One region of the Kocuria sp. KH4 genome, then DNA from elsewhere that is predicted to be linked to it. Evidence: predicted binding sites of a transcription regulator. Region 1 holds the regulator's gene; the other holds the start of a gene.

The links. Region 1 encodes HrcA, which represses chaperone genes, less so after heat shock. Its sites were predicted from a motif close to TTNGCACTCGNNNNNNNCGAGTGCNAA; they were not measured.
Region 2: a site for HrcA is predicted at 2,026-2,052, ahead of groES (co-chaperone GroES). Genes of this name have one in related genera too.

The regions. Positions count from the first base shown of each region.
Region 1 covers NZ_JBSJYX010000017.1:62,369-66,346, reverse strand. The annotation lists gene ACWCOM_RS12820 (16S rRNA (uracil(1498)-N(3))-methyltransferase) at 1-76, opposite strand, end outside; gene dnaJ (molecular chaperone DnaJ) at 73-1,221, opposite strand; gene hrcA (heat-inducible transcriptional repressor HrcA) at 1,295-2,302, opposite strand; gene ACWCOM_RS12805 (DUF3097 domain-containing protein) at 2,478-3,341, shown strand; gene ACWCOM_RS12800 (DUF4870 domain-containing protein) at 3,480-3,944, shown strand.
Region 2 covers NZ_JBSJYX010000001.1:2,648-6,625, forward strand. The annotation lists gene groL (chaperonin GroEL) at 1-1,418, opposite strand, end outside; gene groES (co-chaperone GroES) at 1,564-1,860, opposite strand; gene ACWCOM_RS00025 (siderophore ABC transporter substrate-binding protein) at 2,300-3,289, shown strand; gene ACWCOM_RS00030 (ABC transporter permease) at 3,379-3,978, shown strand, end outside.

The DNA.
Region 1 (3,978 bases):
CGGTGACGGTGAGCACCGCGCCCGGGCCGAGTCCCTCGAGCAGGCCGGGCTCCACCTTGAAGACGGGCAGGCTCACAGGTCGAAGCGGTCCTTGAGCCGCGAGAAGAACCCGCCGGAGCCGGCGGGGCTGTTCAGCGTGGTGCCGGTGGCCTGCTCCTCGCCGCGCAGCCGGGAGAGCTGCTCCAGCAGCTCGCGCTGCTCGTCGTCGAGCCCCGTGGGCGTCTCGACCTCGAGGTGGACGAACAGCTCGCCGCGGCCGCCGCCGCGCAGCCGCGTGGCGCCGAGGTCGTGCAGGGTGACCGTGTGGCCCGTCTGGGTGCCCGGGGCCACGGGCACGTCGCGCTCCCCGTCGAAGGTCTCGAGGGTCACGGTGGTGCCCAGGGCCGCGGAGGTCATGGGCACGCGCACCCGGGCGTGCAGGTCGTCGCCCTGCCGCTCGAACGTCGGGTCCGGGTCGACCTTGAGCTCGACGTAGAGGTCGCCGTTGGGCCCGCCGGCCGTGCCGGCCTCGCCCTGGCCGGAGAGGCGGATCCGGTTGCCGGAGGACACCCCGGCCGGGATCTTGACGGTCAGCGGGCGGCGGTCGCGCACCCGGCCCTCGCCGTAGCACTCGTGGCAGGGGTGCTTGATGACCGTGCCGAAGCCGTCGCAGGTGGCGCAGGGGGCCGCGGTGACCACGGTGCCGAGGATGGACTGCACCTGGCGCTGGACCTGGCCGGCGCCGTGGCAGACCTCGCAGGTCTCCGGGCGGGTGCCCTCCTGGCAGCAGGTGCCGTTGCAGGTGGGGCAGACCACCGCGGTGTCCACGGTGATCTTCTTCTCGGTGCCGAAGACGGCGTCCTTGAGGGACACGCGCACGTTGATCAGCGCGTCCTGCCCCTGCCGGGTGCGGGAGGCGGGCCCGCGCCGGCCCGCCCCGGAGCCGCCGGCGCCCTGGAAGAAGGTGTCGAAGATGTCTTGGAAGCCGAAGCCGGTGCCCGGGAACCCGCCGCCGAAGCCGGTGTCGGTGCCGTTCTCGTTGCCGGTGGCGTCGTAGACGCGCCGCTTCTCGGGGTCGGCGAGGACGTCGTTGGCGTGGGAGACGCGCTTGAACTCCTCCGCGGCCTCCGGGCTGGGGTTGACGTCCGGGTGCAGCCTGCGGGCCTTCTTCCGGTAGGCCTTCTTGATCTCTTCCTGGCTGGCGTCGCGGGACACACCCAGGGTCTCGTAGTGATTGCTCACCGTGGTCCGTTCTGTCGAGAGGTTCGGTGGGAGTTCTGGTGCCGAGCCCCGGCATCCGGGGCCCGGCGGGGGCTCAACCCCCCAGGATACGGGAGAGGTAGCGGGCGACCGCGCGCACGGCCGCCATCGTGGACGGGTAGTCCATGCGCATGGGGCCCACGACCCCGACCTTGGACTGGGGCCCGTAGCCGGTGGCGACGACCGCCGCCTCGGACAGGGGTCCCGCGGCGTTCTCCGCCCCGATCCGCACGGCCACGCCGCGGGCGTCCTGCTCCATCTCGGAGAGCAGCCGGAGCATGACGACCTGCTCCTCGAGCGCCTCCAGGACGGGGCCGATGCTCAGGTGGAAGTCCCCGGTGGCGCGGGCGAGGTTGGCGGTGCCGGCCATGACCATGCGGTGCTCGGCCCCGCCGGCGGCCAGGGACCCGACGACCTCGACCACCGTCTCGGCGGCCGGGCGCAGCCGCGGGGCGATGTCGGCGGTCATCGCCACGAGCGCCGCGGACACCGCGGCCAGGGAGCGGCCCACGGCCGCGGCCAGCACCCGGGCGCGCAGCTCGAGCAGCTGCGCCTCCTCCAGGGGGGCGGGCAGCACGGCCACGCGCTGGGCGACCCGCCCGTTGGTGGGGATGAGCACCACGAGCACGCGGCCCGCGCCGAGGTCGACGACCTCCACGTGGCGCACCGTCACCCCCGACGCGTGCGGGTACTGCACGACCGCCACCTGGTGGGTGAGCTGGGCGAGCAGGCGCACGGTGCGCTCCATGACGTCGTCGATGTCCGCCGCGTCGTCGAGCAGGCTCTGGATGGCCCGGCGCTCCGGGCCGGAGAGCGGCTTGACGGCCGCGATCTGGTCCACGAACGTCCGGTAGCCCTTGTCGGTGGGGATCCGGCCCGAGCTCGTGTGGGGGGCCGTGATCAAGCCCTCCTCCTCGAGCGCGGCCATGTCGTTGCGCACGGTGGCGGAGGAGACACCGAGCCGGTGGCGCTCCACGAGGGCCTTGGAGCCCACGGGCTCCTGGAAGTGCACGTAGTCCTCCACGATGGCCTGCAGGATCTGCAGTCGTCTCGGATGGTTCACGTCGCTCCTCCCCGTCGTCTCCCCGGCACCCGGGCCGCCTGGCACTCGGGTGGCCACAGTGCCAGCGCGATCCAGTGTAGCCCCCGTGTCCGACCACCCGGTTCCGCCCGCCCGGTTTGGTACGCTTCCGGCTGATCCGCGCCGGAGGGGCGGGACCGCGACCGGGAGGACGAGCATGAGCGACTACGGCTGGGGGCCGCGCAGCCTCGACGACGCGGGCCTGTCGCGGCGCAGGCCGGCCTCCGCGGAGGTGCCGGTCGCCCCCGGGCTGCTCCTGGAGGACGTGACCACCGGCTGGGTCGGGGCGGTCGTGTCCCTGGAGACGATCGGCGGGATGCGGGTCATGGGCCTGGAGGACCGCCGCGGCCGGGTCAAGGCGTTCCCGCTCGGACCCGGCTTCCTGCTGGAGGGGGAGCCCGTCGTCGTGGTGGAGCCCCGCCGGGCCCCGGCGGCGAAGCGGCCCGGGCGCACCCGCTCCGGCTCCGTGGCCGTGGAGGGGCTGCGGGCCAGCACCGCCAAGGCCTCCCGCGTCTGGGTCGAGGGCTACCACGACGCCGAGCTCGTGGCCAAGGTCTGGGGGCACGACCTGGCCGTCGAGGGCATCGTCGTGGAGCCGCTGCACGGCGTCGACGACCTGCCGGCGGTGGTGCAGGACTTCGCCCCGGGCCCCGGCCGGCGGCTGGGCGTCCTCGTGGACCACCTCGTGCCCGGCTCCAAGGAGTCGCGGATCGCCGAGCGGACCATGCGCCTGCCCGGGGCGGCCGGCAACGTGCTGGTGCTGGGCCACCCGTACGTGGACATCTGGCAGGCGGTCCGGCCCCGGGTGCTCGGCGTCGAGGCCTGGCCCGTGGTCCCCCGGGGCACCGACTGGAAGACCGGCACCGCCGCGGCCCTCGGCTGGCCGCACCGCACGCCCGGCGACCTCGGCCGGGCGTGGCAGCACATCCTCTCCCGAGTCGACAGCTACGCCGACCTCGAGCCCGCCCTCCTCGGGCGGGTCGAGGAGCTCATCGACTTCCTCACCGCCCCGGGGGCCTGAGCCCGGCCCGGCGCGACCGACATCACGTCACACGAGCACACGTGCGCGGGGCGCCCCCGTGCAACGAGCGAACCGGCCGGTAGAATCGAGCCACGCCATCCGCCGACCGCGCCGCGGTCCCACCGCCGAAGGACTTCCGTGCCCGTGCAGACCGACTCCCGATCGAGCCACGAGAACGCCGAGGCCCCGTTCGAGGGCCTCTCCCCCGTGGCACAGCCGCTCACCGTCGCCGAGGACCACCAGTGGGCGACCCTGGCGCACTTCGCCGGGGTGGTCGGCTTCGTGCCCTCGTTCCTCATCCACCGCGTCTTCCGCGGCCGTGGGCGGTTCACCGAGCAGGAGGCGCGGGAGGCGATGAACTTCACGCTGCTGCCCACGCTCGTGGTGGTCGCCGGCGTGCTGCTCGCGCCCGTCCCGTTCGTCGGCTGGTTCTTCGCGCTCGCCGCGGCCGCCGCGTGGCTGCTGCTGGCCGTCGGCTCGCTGGCCGGCGGCATCCGGGTCAACCACGGGGAGCCGCACCTCTACCGGTTCAACACCCGCCTGTACGACCGCCTCGCCGAGAAGCTGCGCGAGCGGTCGCGGGAGCGCGCCGTCCGCCGCTGAGGCCCGCGCCGCCGGGCCCGGCGGTCCCGTCCCG
Region 2 (3,978 bases), on a different contig from region 1:
CCGGGCTCGAGGTCGGTCACGCGGGAGACGACCACGGCCCCGTCCTGGCCGGCGTTCTGCGCGATCCAGTACAGCGGCTGGCGCAGCGCGCGGCGGACGATGCCCAGCGCGGTCGCCGCGTCGCCGGTGAGCCCGAGGTCGGACTCGTCGAGGACCTTCGCGGCGTGCACCAGGGCGGTGCCGCCGCCGGAGACGATGCCCTGCTCGAGGGCCGCGCGGGTCGAGGAGACGGCGTCCTCGATGCGGTGCTTGCGCTCCTTGGCCTCGACCTCGGTGGCCGCGCCGACCTTGATCACGGACACCCCGCCGGCGAGGCGGGCGAGCCGCTCCTGGAGCTTCTCGCGGTCCCACTCGGAGTCGGTGCGCTCCGCCTCGGCGCGGATCGTGGCGACGCGCTCCTGGATCTGCTCCGGGGTCCCGCCGCCGTCGACCAGCGTGGTGGTGTTCTTGGTCACCGTGACGCGCCGGGCCGTGCCCAGCTGCTCCAGGGTCACCTGGTCGAGGCTGATGCCGAGCTCCGAGGTGATGAACTCACCGCCGGTGAGCACCGCGAGGTCCTGCAGGATCGCCTTGCGGCGGTCGCCGAAGCCGGGGGCCTTGAGCGCCACGACGTCGAGCGTGCCGCGCAGCTTGTTGACCACCAGGGTGGACAGGGCCTCGCCCTCGACGTCCTCCGCGATGATGGTCAGCGGCTTCTTGGCCTGGAGGACCTTCTCCAGGACCGGCATGAGCTCCTGCACGGAGGAGATCTTGCCCTGGTACAGCAGCACCAGGGAGTTCTCCATGACCGCTTCCTGGCGCTCGGCGTCGGTCACGAAGGACGGGGACAGGTAGCCCTTGTCGAACTGCATGCCCTCGGTGACCTCGAGCTCCACCTCGGTGCTGGAGCCGTCCTCGACCGTGATGACACCGTCCTTGCCGACCGTCTCGAAGGCCTGGGCGATGAGCTCCCCGATCGCGGGGTCCTGCGCGGAGATGGTCGCCACGTGGGCGACGTTGACGCCCTCGACCGGGCGGGCGTTGTCCAGCAGCCGCTGCGCGACGGCCTCGACGGCCTGCTCGATGCCGCGCTTGAGGCTCAGCGGGTCGGCGCCGGCGGCCACGTTGCGCAGGCCCTCCTTGACGAGCGCCTGGGCCAGGACGGTGGCGGTGGTGGTGCCGTCGCCGGCGACGTCGTTGGTCTTGGTCGCCACCTCCTTGGCGAGCTGGGCGCCGAGGTTCTCGTAGGGCTCGTCGAGCTCCACCTCGCGGGCGATGGTCACGCCGTCGTTGGTGATCGTGGGGGCGCCCCACTTCTTGTCGAGCACCACGTTGCGCCCGCGGGGGCCGAGGGTGACCTTGACGGTGTCGGCGAGCTTGTTGACGCCGTTCTCGAGGGACTTGCGGGCGGCGTCGTCGAATGCCAGCTGCTTGGCCATGGGCGAAGAGCTCCTTCTGGGTGGCTGGTGGTCCAGCGGGGTTCGGTGATCGGGAGCGACGAAGGGTGCCCGCCGCGGCCCGCCGGGGAAGCGGGGCGCGCGGCGGGCACCCTTCGTCAGGACTGCGGGGTCTGCTGCGCCGGTTCTACTTCTCGACGACGGCGAGGACGTCGCGGGCCGGGAGCACCAGGTACTCCTCGCCGTTGTACTTGACCTCGGTCCCGCCGTACTTGGAGAAGATCACGACGTCGCCCTCCTTGACGTCGACCGGGATGCGGTTGCCGGAGTCGTCGACGCGGCCGGGGCCCACGGCCAGGACCTTGCCCTCCTGGGGCTTCTCCTTGGCGGTGTCCGGGATGACGAGACCGGACGCGGTGGTCTGCTCGGCGGCGAGCGGCTGGACGACGATGCGATCCTCGAGGGGCTTGATGGAGACCGACACGATCTCTCCTTCTCTGTAGGCGTGGAAAGCGGTGGGCGACCGCGGGCAGGGCCCGCCGTCGTGCTTCGGGCCGGTTGGCGCACCAACCGTCGTCGCGGTGCCGATCGATCGCCTGGCCCTTAGCACCCTCACCCGGAGAGTGCCAAGGCCCACTGTAGGAGGGGGCTGGCAGTCGGTCAAGGCGAGTGCCAGCGCGGTGGGACGGGCGCTCCCGGCCGCCGAATTAGGGCACGCCGCTGTTCGCCAATGATTTGCCTCACCCGCCCGGCACCCTCTAGGTTGAGCGGTAAGGCAAGCCTTACCTCGGCCGAGAACCGGTGCCGCCCCGACGTCCCGTGCCCGCGCACCGGGACGTCGCCCCGTGCGCGGCCCGCCGTGCGCCCCGCCGGGGGCGGCACGGCGGGACTCCGCACCCGAAATCCCCGCACGAAGGACCACCATGAACCGCACACCGTACCCGGCCGCCGCCCTGGCCGCCGTCAGCGCCCTCGCCCTCACCGCCTGCAGCGGAGCCCAGGGCGGCGAGACGGCGTCCGCCGAGCCCTCTGCCGCCGCCACGGTCGAGGTCGAGGACAACTACGGCACCCAGACCGTGAGCACCCCGCCGACATCGGTCGTCGCCACCGACAACCGCACCTTCGAGACGCTGGCCGACTGGGGCGTCGAGCTGGTGGCCGCCCCGCGCGCCCTGATGCCGGACACCATCGCCTACGCCGACGACGAGTCCGTCACCGACCTCGGCAACCACCGCGAGCCCGACCTCGAGGCCGTCGTCGCGGCCGAGCCCGACCTCATCGTCAACGGTCAGCGCTTCGCGGACTTCCGCGACGACTTCGCCGACCTCGTGCCGGACGCCAGCATCGTCGAGCTCGACCCGCGGGAGGACCAGCCCTTCGACGAGGAGCTGAAGCGGCAGACCTCGGTGCTGGGCGAGATCTTCGACCGGACCGCGGAGGCGGAGGAGATCAACGGCGCCTTCGACGCGGCGATGCAGCGCGTCGTCGAGGAGTACCAGCCCGGCGACACGGTCATGGCCGTCACCGTCTCCGGCGGCGAGATCGGCTACATCGCCCCCGAGGTGGGGCGGACCCTGGGTCCGCTGTTCGAGATCTTCGACTTCACACCCGCCCTCGAGGTCGACGGGGCCACCGACGACCACCAGGGCGACGACATCTCGGTCGAGGCGATCGCCGACTCGAACCCCGACTGGATCCTCGTGATGGACCGCGACGCGGCGGTCAGCCCCGACGACGCCGAGTACACGCCCGCGCAGGAGGTCGTCGAGAACGCCGAGGCGCTGCGCAACGTCACCGCCGTGCAGGAGGACAACGTGGTGTACATGCCCAAGGACACGTACACCAACGAGGGCATCCAGACCTACACGGAGTTCTTCGACACCCTGGCCGACGCCATGGGCGAGCAGAACTGACCGACCGTGCGGACGACGGTGGTGGGGCTGCCGACGGCGGCACCACCACCGTCCCGCGCCGGGCACGAGGCCGGAGGAGAGGCACACCCATGACCACGACCACACCGGGGCACCGGGCCGGGAGCAGCCCGGGGAACAAGGGCGCGCTGTTCGACCGGAAGCTGCTCGCCGGCGCGCTCGCGGTCCTCGCGCTGCTGGCCGTGTCCCTCCTCACGGGGGTCTACGACGTGTTCGGCGCCGAGGGCGGCGGCGAGATGTTCGCCATCACCCGCATCCCCCGCACCGTGGCCCTGGTGCTCGCCGGGGCCGCCATGGCGATGTCCGGGCTGGTGATGCAGCTGCTCACGCAGAACCGGTTCGTGGAGCCCACCACGACGGGCACCACCGAGTGGGCGGGGCTCGGCCTGCTCGTGGTCACGCTGCTGGTCCCCACGGCGAGCCTCCTCACCCGGATGGTCGGCGCCGTGGCCGCGGCCTTCCTGGGAACCATGATCTTCTTCCTCTTCCTGCGCCGGGTGTCGCTGCGCTCCTCGCTGATCGTCCCCATCGTGGGGATCATGCTGGGCGCGGTGGTCGGGTCCGTCTCGACGTTCCTGGCGCTGCAGACCGACATGCTGCAGAGCCTGGGCGTCTGGTTCGCCGGCAGCTTCATCTCCGTCCTGCGCGGCCAGTACGAGGTGCTGTGGATC